4 regions of the Anoxybacillus kestanbolensis genome follow, and region 4 is predicted to be linked to each of the others. Evidence: riboswitches for the same ligand, from Rfam matches in the RefSeq annotation. Region 4 holds a riboswitch; each other region holds the start of a gene.
The links. A riboswitch is a leader RNA that binds a small molecule or an ion and turns the genes downstream of it on or off. The one in region 4 is predicted to bind S-adenosylmethionine.

Region 1 (5,574 bases), on a different contig from region 4:
TCATTGAAGATGATGTCACCATCGGACATCAAGTCATTTTGCATAGTGCGATCATCAAAAGAGGCGCACTCATCGGCATGGGTTCGATCGTCTTAGACGGTGCCGAAATTGGTGAAGGTGCGTTTATCGGCGCTGGTAGCCTCGTTCCACAAGGAAAAAAAATCCCGCCACGCACACTTGCATTCGGTCGTCCTGCGAAAGTGATTCGTGAATTAACTGAAGAAGATGAGCGTGAAATGGCACGCATTCGTCGCGAATATGTCGAAAAAGGACAATATTATAAATCACTTCAAGTAAACAAACCACGCGACAAATAAGCGTGGTATTTTTACATTGTTTTATTATTGACTTCACATATGTATTTTATCATAAAATCAGGGGGATTTGCTTATGTTACGAAAATGGTACGATTGGGAGTGCAAGTTATTTTACAGCATTAATCGTTATTTTGATCAAAAATGGCTAAACACCTATTTTCGTTCAATTACACACGTTGGAGGGGCTACATTTTCAATTACATCGGTTATGCTAGCCATTTGGCTATTGCGGGATGAATGGCGCGATACTGCTATCGCAAGTGCGATCGCCTTAGCACTTAGCCATATTCCTGTCGCAATGATGAAAAAAATATATCCTCGCAAACGACCGTATATTTCACTACATAAAACGAAAGTAACAAAAAACCCATTAACTGACCATTCATTTCCATCAGGACATACGACTGCAATATTTTCTGTCATCGTTCCGTTTTTACTATACGCTCCAGCGCTTGCTGTTTGTCTTTTACCTATTGCTGTTAGCGTTGCCGTGTCGCGCATTTATTTAGGGCTTCATTATCCGTCTGATGTACTTGCCGGTTGTATGCTCGGTACGCTATTTGGTATTGCTTCATTTTCTGTTCTTACTTAAAAAATAGGAAAGGAGAGCTACATCTTGTAACTCTCCTCTTTTCCTTACTTCGCTAACTGTAACGCTTGTTGTTTTAACGCTTCCGCTTTATCTGTACGCTCCCAAGGAAGGTCGATATCTGTGCGACCGAAGTGACCATAAGCTGCTGTTTGCTTATAAATCGGGCGACGGAGATCGAGCATTTTAATAATGCCTGCTGGGCGAAGGTCGAAGTTGTTGCGCACCACTTCAATTAATACATCCTCAGATACTTTGCCTGTGCCGAACGTGTCGATTGAGATCGATACAGGTTGCGCCACACCGATCGCATATGCTAATTGCACTTCACATTTATCCGCAAGACCTGCTGCGACAATGTTTTTCGCTACGTAACGAGCCGCATATGCTGCCGAGCGATCTACTTTCGTTGGGTCTTTTCCTGAGAAAGCCCCACCGCCGTGACGAGCATAACCACCGTAAGTGTCAACGATAATTTTGCGTCCTGTTAACCCTGCGTCACCTTGTGGACCACCGATGACGAAACGACCTGTTGGGTTAATGAAATATTTTGTGTTTTCATCGATCAACTCCGCTGGAACGACAGGTTGAATGACATGTTCTTTAATGTTGCGCACAATTTGATCTTGCGTAATTTCTGGATGATGTTGTGTGGAAACAACGATCGTATCAATGCGTACAGGTTTGCCGTTTTCATCATACTCTACTGTCACTTGCGTTTTTCCGTCCGGGCGTAAGTATGGTAAAATGTCTTCTTTACGCACTTCTGCTAAACGGCGCGCAAGTTTATGGGCAAGTGAAATTGGAAGCGGCATAAGCTCTTTCGTTTCGTTGCACGCAAAACCAAACATTAATCCTTGGTCTCCTGCACCGATCGCTTCGATTTCTTCATCTGTCATTTGTCCTTCACGAGCTTCTAACGCTTTATCAACACCCATCGCAATATCTGGAGATTGTTCATCAATGGATGTTAATACGGCGCACGTATCTGCGTCAAAACCGTATTTTGCACGCGTATAGCCAATTCCACGAATCGTTTCACGGACAATTTTCGGAATGTCTACATATGTAGATGTTGTAATTTCTCCGCTCACTAAAACAAGTCCTGTTGTTACACTCGTTTCGCACGCAACACGCGCATTTGGATCATTTGCTAAAATCGCATCTAAAATCGCATCGGAAATTTGGTCACAAATTTTATCCGGATGCCCTTCCGTTACAGATTCAGATGTAAACAGACGACGTTTAGGCATTCAAACATTCCTCCTCAGTATAATGACAAATGATACGGTACTCATCCCTCTTATTATGGTCTATCGTGAAAAAAACCTTTCCCTCAGAGGAAAGGTTTTTGCATTTGTCTGCGCCTTTCACTCTTATCGTTCAAGGGCGTTCCCTTGCCACAGGTTAGCACCTTTTCACGTATGTGACGGTTGCTGGGTTTCATCGGGCCTGTCTCCCTCCACCAACTCGGGATAAGAGTATCCGTTCATTTCAGCATCATACCACATCCGTACGAAACGAGTCAACGTTTTTCTATATGGATTATTTTGAAATTAAACTGAAGAAAAATACAATAATTAGTATGGACTATTTATCAAAATGTGTTATACTTTTTACATAAAGATAAATCAAACAAAGGTAGGTTTTGTCCAATGAATTCCATTGAACTGACAAACAAATTATCAACACTCTTACAAAGGGATGGGGTTTTTCATAACTTATCTGTACCACGACTAGTAGAAAAAGTACTAACTCGGAAAGAAGGCATCCTAACTTCATCAGGAGCAATTTGTGCAACAACTGGAAAATATACAGGCCGTTCTCCAAAGGATAAATATATTGTCGAAGAACCGTCTGTGAAACATAAAATTGATTGGGGAACTGTCAATCAACCTATTTCTGAAGAGGTATTTGATAAGCTTTACAACAAAGTGATCGATTATTTAATGACAAAAGAAGAACTATTTGTATTTAATGGCTTTGCAGGCGCAGATCCAGCTTATCGTTTGCCGATTCAAGTGGTCAACGAATTTGCTTGGCATAACTTATTTGCTCATCAATTGTTCATTCGTCCAACAGCGGAAGAATTACAAACACATGAACCACAATTTACAGTCATTTCTGCACCAACATTTAAAGCTGATCCATCTATTGACGGCACGCGCTCAGAAACGTTTATTATCATCTCATTCGAGCGCCGCACTGTACTAATTGGTGGAACAGAATATGCTGGTGAAATGAAAAAATCCATTTTCTCTGTCATGAACTTTTTATTGCCAGAACAAGGAATCTTCCCGATGCACTGTTCAGCAAACGTCGGTCAAGAAGGTGATGTCGCGCTCTTTTTCGGTTTATCTGGTACAGGAAAAACAACGCTTTCTGCTGATCCAAACCGTCGCCTAATTGGCGATGACGAGCACGGTTGGTCAAACAACGGTGTTTTTAATATTGAAGGTGGATGTTATGCCAAATGCATTAACTTATCACGTGAAAAAGAGCCACAAATTTTTGATGCGATTCGCTTCGGCTCTGTATTAGAAAACGTCATCGTTGACCCAGACACGCGCATACCAAACTATGACGATGCAACATTAACTGAAAATACGCGCGCAGCATATCCGCTCGAAGCGATGGATAATATCGTGCAGCCGAGCGTTGCTGGCCATCCGCATACAATCGTCTTTTTAACAGCAGATGCGTTCGGCGTATTGCCGCCAATTAGTAAATTAACGAAAGAACAAGCAATGTACCATTTCTTAAGCGGCTATACGAGCAAATTAGCGGGCACAGAACGCGGAGTGACAGCGCCGGAAGCAACATTTTCTACATGCTTCGGTTCACCGTTTTTACCGCTTCCTGCAACGCGTTACGCAGACATGCTTGGTCAAAAAATTGACGCCCACGGTGTTCAAGTGTTTTTAGTAAACACCGGTTGGACTGGTGGTGGATACGGCGTTGGTGAACGAATGAAGCTATCGTATACACGCGCGATGGTAAAAGCAGCGTTAGAAGGAGAATTAAACAACGTAGAAACCGTTCAAGATCCTATTTTCGGTCTTCATATCCCGCTTCACGTTCCCGGTGTGCCTGATGAAGTGTTACAACCGAAAAGCACATGGGCAGATCAGGAAGCATATGAACAAAAAGCAAAAGAGCTTGCGGCGAAGTTCCGGGAAAACTTTAAAAAATTCACAAACGTTGATCCACGCATCGAAAAACTCGGTGGGCCAATCGCGTAAACAACAAAAGCTGCCTGTTTTGGCAGCTTTTTTCTTTTTTTATTGTTTCGTACAAACCATTTACGAAATTGGAACATATAGTAGTATATAAAAACGAACAAAAGGAGGCTAAAAAATGAACGAACTACTTGCTCTCCCCCAATTAAAAGATATACGCCATCTTCTCCCTACTCGTTCCGGACGTTCGTACAAAAAGACGACGATTCAACAAAAAACACATATTATTATTCATCATAGTTTAACGAAAACAGGTTCCGCATTCGCGTTTGCTAATTATCACGTTAGTAAAGGATGGCCCGGAATTGGATACCATTTTGTCATTGAACAAGACGGAACGATTCATTTTTGCAACGACTTAGAAACGATTAGCTACCATGTCGGCAATCATAACCCTTACTGCATTGGCATTTGTTTAACAGGTGATTTTCGCACACAACAACCGACGAATGAACAAAAACAATCGCTAAAAGCGTTATACAAAACACTTGTAAATATATTACCAAACTATAAAGATGTGAAAGGACATAACGAACTAAAAGGATACGAATGGAAGCAATGTCCTTGTTTTAACTATGCGCAAGTATTAGCAGAAAAAGAAAACATCGAAATAAAAGAAGACGTCAAACTGTATACTATCGAACAAGGGGATACACTATGGGCAATTAGTCAAAAAACAGGAGTAAGCGTCAAAACGTTATTGCGTCTAAATCCTGACGTCAATCCAAGAACGTTACAGCCTGGCCAACAAATTATCATTGAAAAACAAGTAAAGAAAGAAGCAACCAACCCTCCATCACAACCATCTAATCAAACACCGAAGCAACAAAATCCAATCGAACAACTGATTAATAAACTTCCGAATAAAGTACTTCGATATGGCGATCGTGGCGAGGACGTACGCATCTTACAGCAAGCGTTAAATACGATTCATTTTAAATGCGGAGCAGAAGACGGCGTGTTCGGTCAAAAAACGCAAGATGCTGTAAAACGAGTCAACTTGATGTTTTCAGGCGGCAATAGACATGGCGTTTATGACGAAAAAACGAAAAATTACATCATAAGCAAATTAAAAGAAAAAATGAAATAGCTTTCAATTATATATTTCCCCTATAATAAAACATGCAAGAAAACAAAAAGCGCCGAGATGCGACGCTTTACTTTTCTTTCACCATTTTTCCTACAACATTTTCCTTCACTTTATGCGAAAGGTCATCTATATTTAATCCATATCCAAGCGTGCCGTATACATATCCTTCACGCGGCTCAATTAGTTCTGTTTGTTCGTGATAAAGCCGTGGTGTTTTCCATAGCGCAATTAACGCTTTTGTCATCGGCATTTCATAATAACGATCCGGCCATAGTTGTTTAATATATTGTTTAACGAGCGGATAATATTTTGAACTCATCGCTGGGAACAAATGATGTT
Region 2 (5,574 bases), on a different contig from region 4:
AAAACATTTCCGCAATCGAACTTGTTACAGCAACTTCCGAAGCAATTTTTTGCTTCGCTCGTGCAAAAAGTGAACGCAGTCATTGCCGAAGGGCATGATGTCATTAATCTCGGACAAGGAAATCCAGATCAGCCGACACCAGCGCACATTGTAAGCGCGATGCAACAGGCGGTAGCAAAGCCTATGTATCATAAATATTCACCATTTCGCGGCTATTCGTTTTTGAAAGAAGCAGTCGCGACGTTTTATAAACGCGAGTATGGCGTGACGATTGATCCTGAAAAAGAAGTCGCTATTTTGTTTGGCGGAAAAGCAGGGCTTGTTGAAATGCCGCTTTGCTTATTAAATCCGGGCGATGTTGTGCTCGTTCCTGACCCTGGTTATCCAGACTATTGGTCGGGGGTCGTGCTTGCGCGGGCGCGCATGGAAATGATGCCGCTACGGGCGGAAAACGGCTTTTTACCTAATTACGAGGAGCTAAACAAAGATGTCGTTCGCAAGGCGAAACTGATGTTTTTAAACTATCCGAACAATCCGACCGGCGCAACCGCAACGAAATCGTTTTTTCAACAAACCGTTTCGTTTGCTGAAAAACATCGTATCGGTGTTGTACACGATTTCGCATACGGAGCGATCGGCTTTGACGGGAAAAAGCCAGTAAGCTTTTTACAAGTCGAAGGGGCCAAAGACGTCGGCATTGAAATTTATACGTTCTCAAAAACGTACAATATGGCAGGATGGCGCATCGGTTTTGCGGTCGGTAACGAAAGCATGATCGAAGCGATCAACGTATTACAAGACCATTTATACGTCAGCATGTTCGGGGCGATTCAAGAAGCGGCAGCAGTCGCACTACTTGATTCGCAACAATGCGTCGCCGAGCTTGTCGCGACGTATGAAGCAAGAAGAAACACGTTCGTTCATGCATTGCGTGACATCGGCTGGAATGTGCAAGCGCCAGCAGGTTCGTTTTTCGCTTGGCTTCCGGTGCCAAACGGCTATACGTCGGAAACGTTTGCTGACCTTTTGCTTCAAAAAGCGCACGTGGCGGTCGCTCCGGGCATTGGGTTTGGCGAACATGGGGAAGGCTATGTGCGCACAGGGCTGCTCACAAGCGAAGCAAGACTTCAAGAAGCAGCGGAACGCATCGGGCGGTTGCAACTTTTTTAAAAAATCGTTGACAAAATCGGCATGTGCTGTCATAATTCGAATTAAATTTGTGAAAAACGAACTGTTTGAAAAATTTTATACATTGCGAATTCTTATCAAGAGTAGGTGGAGGGACGAGCCCGATGAAGCCCGGCAACCGACTTAACAAGTGTTAAGCACGGTGCTAATTCTCGCAGCAATGAGCTGAGAGATAAGAAGAGACGAACGATTGAGCCTCTTCTTATGAAGAGGTTTTTTATTTGTAAAGGAGTGGGAAGATGATTACCGCAACATATTTGATTCATGACGACAAAGACTTAGTGAAAAAAGCGGAAGGGATTGCGCTTGGATTGACTGTCGGGTCGTGGACCGATTTGCCGCAGCTTGAACAAGAGCAGTTGAAAAAACATAAAGGCGTTGTTCAGTCCATTGAACAGCTCGAAGAAGATGAGCGGGTCAATACGTTTTTTGGCAAAAGACTAAAGCGTGCCCTCGTGCGCATTTCGTATCCGAGCGTCAATTTTAGCGCCGATTTTCCAGCGATTTTGACGACGACGTTTGGAAAATTGTCGCTTGACGGAACGATTAAACTTGTTGATTTAACGTTTTCTGACGAACTGAAGCGTGCGTTTCCGGGCCCGCGCTTTGGCATTGACGGCATACGCGAAAAGCTTGGCGTTTTTGACCGTCCGCTTGTGATGAGCATTTTTAAAGCGGTCATTGGGCGTGATTTACAATACGTCACCGAACAATTAAAACTACAAGCGCTCGGTGGGGTCGATCTCGTGAAAGACGATGAAATTTTATTTGACAATGACTTAACGCCGTTTGAAAAGCGCATTGTCGCAGGAAAACAAGCGCTACAAGAGGTGTACGAACAAACAGGGCATCGAACGTTATATGCGGTCAATTTAACAGGTAAAACGTTTGAACTAAAAGACAAAGCGAAGCGTGCGGCGGAGCTAGGGGCGGACGTGTTGTTGTTTAACGTGTTTACATACGGACTTGACGTGTTGCAAGCGCTTCGTGAAGACGATGACATTCGCTTGCCGATTATGGCACATCCGTCGTTTAGCGGCGCGATCGCCTCATCGCACGTATATGGAGTTAGCTATGCGCTTCTTCTTGGAAAACTATTGCGCATGGCCGGGGCGGATTTTTCGCTTTTCCCATCACCGTATGGAAGTGTCGCGCTTGAAAAAGAACAGACGGTTGCGATTGCCCATGAACTTACGAAAGAAGAACCGTTTTTACGCACATTCCCTGTGCCATCCGCCGGCATTCATCCGGGGCTTGTGCCGCTTTTAGTGCGCGATTTTGGCATCGACTCCGTCATTAACGCAGGCGGCGGAGTGCATGGTCATCCGAGCGGGGCAATTGGTGGCGGGCAAGCGTTTCGTGCCGCAGTTGATGCGGTGCTTGCTGGTCGTTCGCTTCATGATGCGGCAAAAGAAAACGAAGCGTTACAACAAGCGCTTGATTTATGGGGGAGCGCTTGATGAAGCCAATTATTTTTTGCGACTTTGATGGAACGATTACGTTAAACGACAACATTATTGCGCTTATGAAACAGTTCGCTCCGCCCGAGTGGGAGGCCATCAAAGATGACGTACTTGCGCAAAGATGTTCCGTACAACAAGGTGTCGGACGTATGTTTTCGCTATTGCCGACGACGCTAAAAGAAGACATCGTGCAATTTTTGCTTGACACTGCCCGCATTCGCGACGGATTTTCCGACTTTGTCGCATTTACAAACGAACGGGAAATTCCGCTTTATATCGTGAGCGGCGGCATCGACTTTTTCGTTTATCCGCTGTTAGACGGACTTGTTGAAAAAGAGCGCATTTTTTGTAACAGCGCTGACTTTAGCGGAGAAACGATTCACATTACGTGGCCGTATGCGTGCGATGAACATTGCAAAAATGAATGCGGGTGCTGCAAGCCGTCGCTTCTTCGTAAACTCGCGCCAAAAGGGGCAAAAACGATTGTGATTGGCGATTCCATTACCGATTTAGCGGCGGCGAAACTAGCCGATTACGTCATCGCGCGCGACTTTTTGCTTGAAAAATGCCGGGAGCTTCATTTGCCACATACACCGTTCACGACGTTTTATGATGTCATTGACGCGTTACAAGAAAGCGAGGTGATCGTGTGAGACAAAAAAAATGGGAAGAACTTGCGGAAGTGAAACGAGAACTAGCGGAGCGCGACTGGTTTATGGGAACGAGCGGCAACTTGTCGCTAAAGGTGAGCGATGAGCCGCTTACGTTTCTTGTGACCGCTAGCGGAAAAGATAAACGAAAAGAAACAGCAGAAGACTTTTTACTCGTCGGTGCGGACGGACAGCCAGCCGAAGCGACGCATTTAAAGCCGTCAGCTGAGACGCTTCTTCACGTTAAAATCTACAATAAAACGAACGCTGGTTGTGTGCTTCATGTCCATACCGTTGACAATAACGTTATTTCCGAATGGTACGGTGACGAAGGGGAAGTCGTTTTTACAAATCAAGAACTCATTAAAGCGTTCGGATTATGGGAAGAAGATGCGGCATTTCGTATTCCGATTATTCCGAATTTCGCCCATATTCCGACGTTAGCGGATGCGTTTGCGAAACATGTGCACGCGGACGCCGGAGCGGTACTTATTCGCAACCACGGCATTACCGTATGGGGAAAAGATGCGTTTGAAGCGAAAAAGTTTTTAGAAGCATGCGAGTTTTTATGTCAATATTATGTGAAACTACTACTTTTAAAACGATAAGGGGGAGTATGTATGGCAGTTATTAAAGTGCGCAACACAGGTGAAGTGATTGAAGGAAAGGAAAACGTCGCTACGTTTTTAAATAAGCAAGGGGTGTTGTACGAACATTGGGATGCAAGTAAACTTCCAACGCATCTTCAAAACAAATTTGTATTAACAGACGAAGAAAAGGCGGATATTTTAGCGACGTTTCAAACAGAAATTGAAGATTTAGCGAAGCGTAGAGGGTACCAAGCGTGGGACGTCGTCGCCTTGTGCGAACAAACGCCAAATTTAGAAGAGCTATTGAAAAAATTTGAACAAGTGCATACGCATACAGAAGATGAAGTGCGTGCAATCGTTGCTGGCCATGGCATTTTCGTCATTAAAGGGGACGAAAATACAGGCTACTTTGACGTTGAACTTGAAGCAGGGGATGTCATTTCTGTACCAGAAGGAAACCCGCATTTCTTTACGTTAATGGACGATCGCCAAGTCGTCGCGGTGCGGTTGTTTATTGATCCATCTGGCTGGGTGGCACATCCGTATGAAGAAAAAGAAGGGGCGTAACGCTCCTTCTTTTTAAAATGCTTCAATTAAAAACACCATAACGAGCAAACCGATAATAAACGCATACGTCGATGATTGTTCGTTTCCGTCGCCATGGCTTTCAGGGATTAACTCTTTATAAATAATAAACAACATCGCACCAGCCGCAAACGCTAATCCGTACGGAACGAGCGCGTCGACGACGGACGTTAAATAAAAGCCGATGATGGAGGCGACGAGCTCGATCATTCCCGTCCCGGTTGCCATGAAAAACGCTTTTCCTTTTGATATATGTTGGTTAAATAAAAAAAGCGCAACGAGCAATCCTTCAGGTGCATTTTGAAAGCCGATCGCAAGCGCAATTAAATCCCCGATATGATTTTGTTCCCCCGAGGCATAACTCACGCCAACAGATAAACCTTCTGGAATGTTATGAAGCGTAATCGCCGTAAGGACAAGCAGCGCTTTTTGATCCATTTTGATGCCGCTTTTTGTATGTGCTAAGTCGATATGCGGTACGATGTTTTCAAGAAGTGTCAGCGTAAACACCCCAAAGCACAATCCAACCGCAAGAGACAAAAACGTGCCAGAAGAAAGTGACTCAGGAATTAACCCAAGCATCGATGCCGCCATCATAACACCAGCTGTAAAAGCGAGCAACATGTCGCGCCGTTTGTGCGTTAATGAGCGCGACAAAAATAAAATCGGAACAGCGCCAGCTCCTGTCGCTAGCGCCGATAACGTGCTTCCGATGAGCATATCGACCATCATTCCACCTCCTGTCGTAAAGGAAGACGAACGGTAATCGTCGTTCCTTTCTTTTCTATGCTATGAATGTCGATTGTCCCTTCATGCATATCGATGATACGTTTACAGACGACGAGCCCAAGTCCTGTTCCCGTTTGTTTCGATGTGACAAACGGTTGAAACAGTTTGTGTTTTACGTCGTTTGGAATGCCGCATCCATTGTCCGTCACTTGCAGCATCGCCCAGTCGTTTTGTTTCGTCAGCGAAATCGTTAGCTCACCTCCATCGGTCATCGCTTCGATCGCATTTTTTGCTAAATTTAAGACGACTTGTTTTAAATGATCTTTTGAACAACGAATCGGAAGTGGTACATCGGCACGTTGAAACGTA
Region 3 (5,574 bases), on a different contig from region 4:
TAAACGAAATACAGGCGGAAGATGTTCAGTGGTATCGCTTTTCGTGTTTAGTTCTCATGGTGGAAGCAAAATCTGTAGGGCTCATTTTTTTGGATGGATGGCTAATAAACCATCTCAATAAAAGCGTGCAAAAAATTGTTGAAAAAATTGGACATTTTCGCGCTCAATTTTTTTATTTTTTGTCTCCTTTTATCATTTGTTGTGACGTAGCAACGAATTTTTGTTATCATTAAAAAACAATGAGAATGATAATAGTTTTCATTAAAAAGGTGTTTCGTTAAAATATGGAGAAAATTTATTTTTGTCGCGAAAATGGGTTTGAGACGAAAAAGCTATATAAGTTTTTCAAATCAATTTATAAAGAGATAAAAATCAAACGTAAAGATTGTCTCGGTAAGTGCAAAATTTGTAAAAACTGTCCTTTTGTATTAATAGATGGTGAAGTTGTCAAAGGTACAACAGTCGATGAACTTTATTATGAAGTGAATCATCGTATATCAGAAGAATGGTGGAAATTTCGAGGTAACAGATGCAGCAGGAAATAAGATAACAATAGTCAGTGTTTGTATTTTTAACATATTCACCGAGAAAGTCTCCCGCCTCTAAAAAATAACGTGCAGGCGGGAGAGGTTCACGGGAATTTGATAGCTATTATGTTGTAACAGTTGTTGTCGACGATGGAGCAAATTGAACAATTTCTAACACGATAGGTGTACCAGCAGGTATTGGATCACCGCCAGCAGGAACATTAATCGCAAGCGATCCGACAGTTGTGGCACCTGGTGTATATGTCGAGATATCGTCCATTTGTAAAACACCGTTAATATAAACATTATAGTAACTATTATTGGCTGCTAAAGTTGGTAGAGTTGTAGCGGCTGTTCCATCATCTTGAAAAAAATCTGCTGCATCGATTGTTAATGTCGAGCCCGCAGCTGTTTCTGCTGTTGTAACATAGAAAAATCTTGTGTCGGTTGGTACTGCATCCGTTGTCGTGGAAGCAGAAACGAAAAGTTTCATGAGTTGAAGAGCCATATGTGTATCCCCCTTTCTTTGAAAAATTGATTGATTTGAATGTTTAAGATAATAAAAATCAAATGTAAGATGACATCTGATATGTCAGAAAAATCGATTAGTTGTTTGACGTGTATAGATGTTGTCTACATTTGTTGATTATCAAAAACATTTTCAATTTATAATATGACTGATTTACATGAATTGCTTTAGCCGTTTGTCATATATAACTCTAACTTAAACTTTGAACATATGAATTAAACATGAAAATCAACCAGGGTTCGGCTCGCTTTTTAAATATGTTGGAAAATTATATATAGTTCGTAAAAAGTAAAAATAAAATGCAAAAAATGATGAATCTGTGCCAGTGATTGAAAAATATGAAATGAATCGTTTATTATATTTAATCTAGCTTCATGTTCACTTTATTTATTCATTTTGCATATAATGTATAAATCCATTTGCACAATTCCATTCTTAAAAAGATGTCGCATATGGGGAAAGTGTGTTTTGAAATCTTTTATTGCGGGAAGAAAGGAGTGTTTCACTCTAATTTATCGCCTTATTTCAAATAGGGTGTATTTACTAAATTTTCAATTTGGGTGGTATCAATGAAACGAGATAATAAATATCAGAAACATATCATTGCTGTTCCAAAAGTTTATGATTGGATAAACACCACATCAATCGTTCAAATTTGCTTTACTATTAAAATTCCCCCTCAAGTTTTACAAGTGGATACTTACCAATATAATGCTATATCAGACGGAATAAAAACAGTTTATACGAATGCGGATGAATTAGTTGAATATGGAAATAAAGGAATATTAGACCCGACGAAGGTATCGTTTATTAATTTATTTATCAATGGAGTGTTACAACCTAAAAACCTATATGAAGTTCAAGAAGGAATGCTGACTTTAAAGTCTGCTGACACTCCAATGGCGGGTGCTCCGATCATTCTTCAATTTATTACGATAAAAGCAGGCATTTAAATGATATATTCTCTTTTCATACTTTCCTTTCTAGCAGGTAGACAAATTTTCGTCATACACCTAGAAAGGATTTATTTTTATGATTCGTTCCAATTCTTCCTCATTCTAATTAAGCAGGCAAAGAATGTGAAGTCAGTCAACTGTAAAATAATCCTTCTACCAATAATATTTATCCCGTTCTAATCGATCACGAGTTTAACGAAGAATTTAAATTTTACTTAAAGGAGTATGTCGGCCGTGCAAATCCGCTTACTTTTGCGGCTCGGCTTACCGAGCGGTTAGGCGGAGCAAAAATCTATCTGAAACGCGAAGATTTAAACCATACCGGTTCACATAAGATTAATAATGTCATCGGACAAATTTGGCTTGCGAAACGAATGGGGGCGAAGCGCGTAATCGCTGAAACAGGTGCGGGACAGCACGGTGTCGCCACAGCGACAGCTTGTGCAATGTTTGGCATGGATTGCACGATTCAATCAAACGGTGCCAGGCACTGTTCGTATGGCAACCGTTCTATTCATATTTTAAATGCCCCTTCTCCAGCCGCAACTGCTTCCATTGAAATTGGAAAGGAAATGATTCGACATTTAGAAAAGTTCCGTTTGGTTGTATAAAATAAGAAATGTACAAAAAACAACCCCATACCCCTTCATCGCGGTATGGGGTATCTTTATAATTTTGCTTGTTCCTAAGAACAACAATAGCTGTCTGTTCTTGCATTAAATTGTGTTAAGTACTTCCCTGACATAATTACGACTACCATGTGATTCTATATAAACTACCCTAAAGAATGGGGATATTGATCGCGTACTAATTGAGTAATGCCAATCTTATCTAGATATTTTACAGGGCATAAGAACGTTACCGTTACTACGCCTGGATGTCTACCAATTTCGATAGAACCTGTAATCGTTGCCCGATTCATTACTTCCGGAACCGTAATCCCTAAAACCTCGGCGGCTCTTTTTAAACCATTTTCAGTTGCTTCATTTAAGTTTGCCCCCGTTCCAATAAAGGAAATAGGGAGGGATTCCTCTAATTTTTTTACACCCCATTGTTCCGCTATATCAAGTGCCATCTCTTTTTCTTTCTTAGTAATAGGTTTTGCCAGATAAGGAAGATCCTCTTCTACAGGTAAAAGAATAGGACCATCAATATTTAAACCTTTAATGACTTTCACTTGAAGAGTTACTATTCCGGCTACATCAGTCGTATGCCCTGCTATTTCACCATCTCCTTGCATAGCGTGCATATCCCCGAGGTAAACACCACCGCCTCGCACTTTTACAGGACAAATGAGAACAGCGCCTTCCCGTACCCGATTAATATCCATATGTCCATCGGTACGATCTTTTAATTGTTCCCGTGTTATAGCATATTCATGCGGAGCGTCTATTAAAAACTGACCAAAATCCCCGGCATTATGGGAATCTGGTAAAGGCCGTGCAGGTGTCGTACCAAGCTGACCCAAGAATGGGCGAACTCTTGCAACTGTTCCAACCAAATCGTGCGGAGCAAATGTTACAATCGGATTTTGTACTGAATTATCAGGTGTCGCCATATAATAGCGACCTTCTCTAGCAATCTGTTCTGCTGCCTCTTTATGCAAAGTAACTCCTATATTCTTGTTGGAATCGAAAGCGATCGTATAACCATTAGTAAATTCAAATGGTGATACATCTGCACCACAATTTGCACAACGAATGGCCTCTTGGCCTATTCCCTCAATCTTAGTCTCCGGATATAGCGTTCCGCATTTAGGACATTTTACAGCAACAAATGGATCCCCTAAAAATCTTCCCTCTACCGGCTTATCATTTCCCGATGAAGTGGCGATTGAAGTTACACGGATTGATTTAATTTTAATGGCAATAGCGTCTCCCACTTCTGCTCCTTCTACAAAAACAGGTTTAGTTACCTCATGACCGCCACGGATACAAGGTGTAATCATCGGTCCCCAACACCCAGGAGCAGTATTAGCAATAATATACCCGCCATCTTTTACAGGTCCAAGCATTTCACCATTGGGATCTAAAATCCCATTCGTAAATTCATTCACAAATACCGTTTGTTTCGCTTCCATATTTTCTCCCCCATTTAAAAAAATATTTACTTATTGATAGCAATTATAAGGGAATAAGCCAAATGTATCAATTTTAGTTGAAAATCCGCCAAAATTAAAACCAAAAGAATGTTGATTTTACAGCATTCTTTTGGTTTGCTTTTTTTAGATTTCGGGATTAAATACTACTTTTCGGACGGCCCCATCGGGTATCTATTGTACACGACTTATCTTTCAGAATGAAAGCCATTCTGCAGGATTTGGCACCGTTCCTGTTATAAGGAGGTTGCCGGACGTCATAGGGCCTGTTCCCTCGGTCACTCTTGATAAGCGGTGATCGTATTCAATTTTTACAACAATAATAATATATTTTTATCTATGTCAACGGAAGATAACGCTTACATTCTTGGTGTATATAGAAAAAAATTTTTTAACGAGTTTTTCATATAGGCAGGGAAGAACGTCAACATGGTTAGTAAACTATACGTAATAGGAAAAAGTGATTTAAAATACTTGTATGAGATTAAAAATTTGCGGGGTGATCTTCATGCGCGTTGTGACTGCTTCAGAAATGTACGCGATTGATCGATATACCATTCAGCAAATCGGCATGAGTGAAGAATCGTTGATGGAAAATGCCGGACAAGCTGTCGCTACAGTTTTGCTGGAACGAATTCAACCTGCTCAGCGCGTCGCTGTATTAGCAGGAACAGGAAACAATGGCGGCGACGGGTTTGTTGTTGCGAGGGTGCTAAAGAGTTATGGTTATACGACGGATTTATGGTTAATACCGCCAAAGGAAAAAGTAAAAGGCGCGGCGAAAAAAGCACTTGAAATCTATGAAAATTCGGGATATGAAGTAAAGAATTACATAGGAAATGAGAAGGAATTTATCGAACAATTACGTCATTATGACGTGATCATTGACGCTTTGCTTGGAATTGGCATAAATGGGGCATTGCGCTCTCCATATAAAGAAATCATTGAAAAAGTGAACGAAGCAAAGGAGCTTGTTGTGTATGCCATTGACGTACCAAGCGGAATTCCGGCGGACGGCGGAGCGGTGGAAACAGCGATTCAGGCGGATGTAACGATTACGATTCAATATCCAAAGCTAAGTGCATATACTTTTCCAACAGCTGATTACTATGGTGAATTAATCGTAGTCGATATTGGTATTCCGCCGCTTTCTCTAGAAAAAAATGCCGAGTTTCGCCGACTATGGAGTGAGGCGGCTGTTGCAAGAACGCTGCCGGTAAGAAAGCGTTCGTCCCATAAAGGTACTTATGGAAAAGGGCTTGTAATTGGCGGCTCGCGAAATATGACAGGCGCTGTCATTATGACCGCAAAAGCGGCTTTAAGAAGCGGAGCTGGATTGCTGACAATGGCTGTTCCGGATGATGTTTATCCCGTTGTCGCCACCCATATTCCAGAGGTGATGTATCATCCGTGTTCATCGTTGAACGGCTGCTTTGCCGGGGAAATCGATTTGATCACCTTGGA
Region 4 (5,574 bases):
GTTGCTTAAACTTTGCTTCGTCGCCTTCAATTCTGCTTGTAAATGTTGCGCCTTCATCATGAGTGGCACAAAATCTTGATTGGACGATTGAATCGACAGCATATTCATAATAATAAACACAATAATGGCGCCCGCAATAACTGGCGTGGCTAATGAATGAAATAACAATCGCTGTTTAATGGACATCGTATCCCTCCTTTATTGTGCGATGCCGTTCGTCGCTTTTTCTTTCCATTTTTCAAGCGTTGCTTGTTGTTCTGGAGTGAATGTCACAACGCGAATCGGTGCTAAATCAACACCGTTTTCTTTTAAGCCGAGTTCGACCGTCCCTTTAGGCACTTCTTTCTTTTCGACATATTGTTGAATAACCGTATATAGCGCCACATCGACATTTTTTAACATCGATGTCACAACCGCTTTTTCCGCATAAAAATATTGGTCGCTATCGACACCGATCGCATATTTTTTATTCATCTCTGCCTCGCGTAGCACCCCGACGCCTGTAAACCCAGCCGCCGCATACAACACATCTGCGCCAGCAGCAATCATTTGTTTTGCGATGTTTGCTCCGAGCTTGTCGTCACCGAAATTGCCTGCGTACACTTCTTGTACCTTCGCTTCTGGCTTCACCGCTTTTACCCCTTGAATAAAGCCGTTTGCAAATTTGCGAATTAAAGGTACATCCGCTCCGCCAACAAAGCCAACGTTGTTCGTTTTCGTCAACATGCCAGCGACGACGCCCGCTAAAAAGCTTCCTTCATCTTCTTTAAACGTAATCGAAGTGATGTTTGGTAAATCAGACACCGCATCAATTAATATAAATTGTTGTTTCGGATATTTTTTCGCGACTTTTTCTAAATCTTGTTGCACCATAAACCCAAGTCCGATGACGAGATCGTTTCCAGCTTCAACAAGTTCCGTTAGCCCTTTTTCATACGTTCCCGTTTCTTTTAACTCGCGATAATCAAAAAAGACGCCAAGTTCATCACGCGCCTTCATCAATCCTTTAAACGCCGAATCGCTAAACGATTGATCACCGAGTCCGACGTCCGACAACATAATGCCCACTTTTATTCGCTCTTTCGGTTGAAAGGAACTCGTTTGTGAACACCCTGCGGCAACGAGCAAAACGATTGCCACGATGAGTGAAAATACTTTTTTCATAAAATTTCCTCATCTCCTTACTATTCGATTAAATCTCACTTCATTTATTATATCGACATCGTTCGACGTTTTGTTTACTTTTTATATATAAAAATTTTGTAAAGTTGTTCGTATGCCAACAATCGACTATAATGGAAACACAACGAATTTATGCCGAGGTGATCAATATGTCAAAAGAAAGTTCATTTGATATCGTGTCAAAAGTCGATTTGTCGGAAGTCACAAACGCCGTCAACATCGCGTTAAAAGAAATTCAAAACCGCTACGACTTTAAAGGGAGCAAAAGCGACATTTCGCTTGAAAAAGATGAGCTTATTCTCATTTCTGACGATGAATTTAAGCTTGAACAACTGAAAGATGTGCTCATCGGCAAACTTATTAAACGTGGCGTCCCTACAAAAAACATTCAATACGGAAAAGTGGAAGCTGCGTCTGGCGGAACGGTGCGCCAGCGTGCGAAACTCGTTCAAGGCATCGACAAAGACAACGCGAAAAAAATTAACACAATCATTAAAAATACAGGGTTAAAAGTAAAAAGTCAAATTCAAGAAGACCAAATTCGCGTCAGCGGCAAAAGTAAAGACGATTTGCAAAAAGTAATCGCCGCGATTCGCGAAGCAGATTTACCGATCGACGTCCAATTCGTCAACTACCGTTAAGAAGGCGCGCTGCCTTCTTTTTCTTTTCTAATTAAAAATAGTTGAATATTTCTAAAAAATCAGTTACATTTATGAATAACTTCATACAACGTCTTATCGAGAGAAGGGGAGGGACTGGCCCGATGAACCTTCAGCAACCTGACGATCGTCAAGGTGCTAAGTCCAGCAAGCGATTCGCTTGGAAGATAAGAAGGAGCGCTTCACGTCTTCTTCTTATGAGGAAGACTTTTTTACTTTAAACGGAGAAATGGAGGAATGGACGTGGGATTGTTAAATGACTTAAAAGAACGCATCGTCATCGCGGACGGAGCGATGGGCACGTTATTATATGCACACGGCATCGATCGTTGTTTTGAAGAATTAAACGTCACAAAACCTGAAGAAATCGTTCATATTCATGAAGCGTATATTGATGCAGGTGCTGAAATCATTCAAACGAACACATACGGCGCTAACTACGTCAAACTGGCGCGTTACGGGCTACAAGATGACGTAAAAAAAATAAACGAAGCAGCGGTCAGTCTTGCGAAACAAGCCGCAAAAGGACGCGCCTACGTGCTCGGTACGATCGGAGGATTGCGCAGCACAAACAAAAGTACGATTTCCCTTGAAGAAGTGAAACGAACGTTTCGTGAACAGCTGTACGTCTTGTTAAACGAAAATGTTGATGGGCTTTTACTTGAAACGTATTACGATTTTGAAGAATTGCAAACTGTTCTGTCCATCGCTCGCCAAGAAACAACGTTGCCGATCATCGCCCACGTCACATTGCACGACATTGGCGTCTTACAACATGGCATGCCGCTTGCAGATGCGCTGTATCAACTCGAACAGCTTGGCGCCGATGTCGTCGGCTTAAACTGCCATCTCGGCCCATATCATATGTTGCGCTCGCTTGAAGAAGTGCCGATTCCATCGCGCGCCTTTTTATCTGTATACCCAAACGCAAGCTTGCCGCAATATCGCGACGGGCGATTCGTTTACGAAACGAGCGAACAATATTTTGAAGAAACCGCTCGTGCGTTTCGCGATCAAGGGGTGCGCCTCATCGGCGGCTGTTGCGGCACAACGCCAAAACATATTGCCGCCATCGCTCGCGCCCTTTCTGACCGCACACCTGTATATAAAAAGGAAGTCAAACAGCGGCATACAATCACCGTTCAAGAAGCGGAACAAACATCTGCACCTTCCCTAGCTGACATCGCGCGCATGCGTCGGTCAATTATCGTCGAGCTTGACCCGCCGAAAAAACTCGGCTTAACGAAATTTTTAGAAGGCGCAAAAGCGTTAAAAGAAGCACATATTGATGCGCTAACGCTCGCCGACAACTCGCTGGCGACACCACGCATTAGCAACGTCGCTGTCGGAACGATCGTCAAACAACAACTGAACATGCGCCCGCTCATTCACATTACATGCCGCGATCGCAACTTAATCGGCCTACAGTCGCATTTAATGGGGCTTCATACGCTCGGCATGACCGATGTGCTTGCTTTAACCGGCGATCCATCGAAAGTCGGCGACTTTCCGGGGGCAACGTCCGTATACGATTTATCGTCATTTGACCTTATTTCGTTAATTCGGCAATTTAACGAAGGGCTTTCGTATTCGGGCAAACCGCTCGGACAAAAAACGAACTTTTCGATCGCCGCTGCCTTTAACCCGAACGTGCGCCATTTAGATAAAGCGGTGAAACGGCTCGAGAAAAAAATTGAATGTGGTGCCCATTATTTTTTAACACAACCGCTTTATAGCGAAAAACAAATTGAAGACGTCTATGAAGCGACAAAGCATTTATCAACACCGATTTACATCGGCATTATGCCTTTGACAAGCGCGCGCAACGCCGACTTTTTACACCATGAAGTGCCGGGCATTACATTGTCTGATGACATTCGCGCTCGCATGGCCGCTTGTGCCAACGACCCGATTCAAGCAACAAAAGAAGGATTGGCAATCGCCAAATCGCTTATCGACGCAGCATTCGATTTATTCCAAGGCATTTATTTAATTACACCGTTTTTACGCTACGACATGACAGTCGAACTCGTTCGCTACATTCATGAAAAAGAACGGCTCGCAAAAGAAAGGACGGTTTACTATGGCTAGTTTATTTGCACAGCTTGAGAAAAAAATTTTAATTATTGACGGCGCGATGGGGACGATGATTCAAGCGGCCAATTTAACGGCGGACGATTTTGGCGGGGAAGCGTACGAAGGATGTAACGAATATTTAACGCTCACCGCCCCTCATGTCATCTCACATATTCACGAAGCATATTTCGCCGCAGGGGCGGACATCGTTGAAACAAATACGTTTGGCGCGACCCGCATCGTCTTAGACGAATACAACCTCGGGCATTTAGCGCTTGAATTAAACATTGAAGCAGCGAAACTCGCCAAACGAGCGGCTGAAAAATATACAACGAGCGATCACCCTCGCTTCGTTGCCGGTTCGATGGGTCCGACGACAAAAACGCTATCTGTCACAGGCGGAGCGACATTTGCCGAACTCATTTCTTCCTATGAAGAACAAGCGCGCGGTTTATTGCTTGGCGGCGTCGATTTGTTGTTGTTAGAAACGTGCCAAGATACGTTAAACGTGAAAGCTGCGTTTCTCGGCATTACGAAAGCGTTTCAAGCGGTTGGAAAACAAGTACCGCTTATGATTTCTGGAACGATCGAACCGATGGGAACGACGCTTGCCGGGCAAACGATCGAATCGTTTTTTATTTCCGTTCAACATATGAAACCTTTTGCTATCGGCTTAAACTGCGCCACAGGGCCGGAATTTATGACCGATCATTTACGATCGCTCGCTTCATTAGCGAACACCGCCGTCAGCTGCTATCCGAACGCCGGTCTTCCTGACGAAGAAGGACATTATCACGAAACGCCCGAGATGCTGGCGAAAAAAATTCGCCAATTTGCCGAGAAAGGATGGCTAAATATCGTCGGCGGCTGTTGCGGCACGACACCACAACATATTCAAGCGATCGCCGAAGCCGTTCGCGACATCCCGCCCCGCTCGATTCCGAAACAGTTTGCGATGCATGCTGTCTCAGGCATTGATGCGCTCATTTACGATGAAACGATGCGTCCGCTTTTTGTTGGGGAACGAACGAACGTCATCGGTTCGCGCAAGTTTAAACGGCTCATTGCGGAAGGAAAATATGAAGAAGCGGCAGAAATTGCTCGCGCTCAAGTCAAAAACGGGGCGCACGTCATCGACATTTGTTTAGCCGACCCTGACCGCGATGAAAAAGAAGATATGGAGCAATTTATTCAACAAGTCGTGAAAAAAGTAAAAGTGCCGCTTGTCATCGACTCGACCGATGAAGACGTCATCGCTTGCGCCTTGTCGTATTCGCAAGGAAAAGCGATTATTAACTCGATTAACTTAGAAGACGGCGAAGAACGATTTGAAAAAATTGTTCCGCTTCTTCATCAATACGGAGCAGCGGTCGTCGTCGGCACGATTGACGAACAAGGCATGGCGATCGAAGCGAAACGAAAACTTGATATCGCCCTTCGTTCATACGATTTACTCGTCAACAAATACGGTGTCTCACCGCACGACATCATTTTCGATCCGCTCGTTTTTCCGATCGGCACAGGAGATGAACAATATATTGGTGCAGCGAAAGAAACCATTGAAGGCATTCGCCTCATTAAACAACATTTGCCGAACTGTTTAACGATGCTCGGCATTAGCAACGTCTCATTCGGTTTGCCACCTGTCGGGCGCGAA

Region 1: it holds a riboswitch for S-adenosylmethionine, as region 4 does, so the genes downstream of both, metK (methionine adenosyltransferase) here and BO219_RS00410 (bifunctional homocysteine S-methyltransferase/methylenetetrahydrofolate reductase) in region 4, are expected to answer to the same signal.
Region 2: it holds a riboswitch for S-adenosylmethionine, as region 4 does, so the genes downstream of both, mtnW (2,3-diketo-5-methylthiopentyl-1-phosphate enolase) here and BO219_RS00410 (bifunctional homocysteine S-methyltransferase/methylenetetrahydrofolate reductase) in region 4, are expected to answer to the same signal.
Region 3: it holds a riboswitch for S-adenosylmethionine, as region 4 does, so the genes downstream of both, BO219_RS11920 (acetamidase/formamidase family protein) here and BO219_RS00410 (bifunctional homocysteine S-methyltransferase/methylenetetrahydrofolate reductase) in region 4, are expected to answer to the same signal.

The regions. Positions count from the first base shown of each region.
Region 1 is NZ_MQAD01000013.1:14,262-19,835, reverse strand. Features, by position in the region: gene BO219_RS08695 (gamma carbonic anhydrase) at 1-317, shown strand, start outside; gene BO219_RS08690 (phosphatase PAP2 family protein) at 391-909, shown strand; gene metK (methionine adenosyltransferase) at 954-2,159, opposite strand; SAM riboswitch class I at 2,280-2,388, opposite strand; gene pckA (phosphoenolpyruvate carboxykinase (ATP)) at 2,562-4,148, shown strand; gene BO219_RS08675 (N-acetylmuramoyl-L-alanine amidase) at 4,264-5,235, shown strand; gene desB (Delta(10) desaturase DesB) at 5,303-5,574, opposite strand, start outside.
Region 2 is NZ_MQAD01000003.1:48,153-53,726, forward strand. Features, by position in the region: gene BO219_RS02010 (pyridoxal phosphate-dependent aminotransferase) at 1-1,170, shown strand, start outside; SAM riboswitch class I at 1,260-1,367, shown strand; gene mtnW (2,3-diketo-5-methylthiopentyl-1-phosphate enolase) at 1,428-2,648, shown strand; gene BO219_RS02020 (2-hydroxy-3-keto-5-methylthiopentenyl-1-phosphate phosphatase) at 2,648-3,304, shown strand; gene BO219_RS02025 (methylthioribulose 1-phosphate dehydratase) at 3,301-3,909, shown strand; gene BO219_RS02030 (1,2-dihydroxy-3-keto-5-methylthiopentene dioxygenase) at 3,922-4,458, shown strand; gene BO219_RS02035 (ZIP family metal transporter) at 4,471-5,205, opposite strand; gene BO219_RS02040 (ATP-binding protein) at 5,205-5,574, opposite strand, start outside.
Region 3 is NZ_MQAD01000025.1:931-6,504, reverse strand. Features, by position in the region: gene BO219_RS11940 (DUF1450 domain-containing protein) at 285-545, shown strand; gene BO219_RS11935 (DUF4183 domain-containing protein) at 652-1,035, opposite strand; gene BO219_RS11930 (DUF4183 domain-containing protein) at 1,626-2,009, shown strand; partial or broken gene BO219_RS11925 (pyridoxal-phosphate dependent enzyme) at 2,195-2,482, shown strand; gene BO219_RS11920 (acetamidase/formamidase family protein) at 2,788-4,092, opposite strand; SAM riboswitch class I at 4,296-4,404, opposite strand; gene BO219_RS11915 (bifunctional ADP-dependent NAD(P)H-hydrate dehydratase/NAD(P)H-hydrate epimerase) at 4,619-5,574, shown strand, end outside.
Region 4 is NZ_MQAD01000001.1:67,345-72,918, forward strand. Features, by position in the region: gene BO219_RS00395 (methyl-accepting chemotaxis protein) at 1-186, opposite strand, end outside; gene BO219_RS00400 (BMP family lipoprotein) at 199-1,164, opposite strand; gene BO219_RS00405 (YajQ family cyclic di-GMP-binding protein) at 1,332-1,823, shown strand; SAM riboswitch class I at 1,914-2,015, shown strand; gene BO219_RS00410 (bifunctional homocysteine S-methyltransferase/methylenetetrahydrofolate reductase) at 2,085-3,932, shown strand; gene metH (methionine synthase) at 3,925-5,574, shown strand, end outside.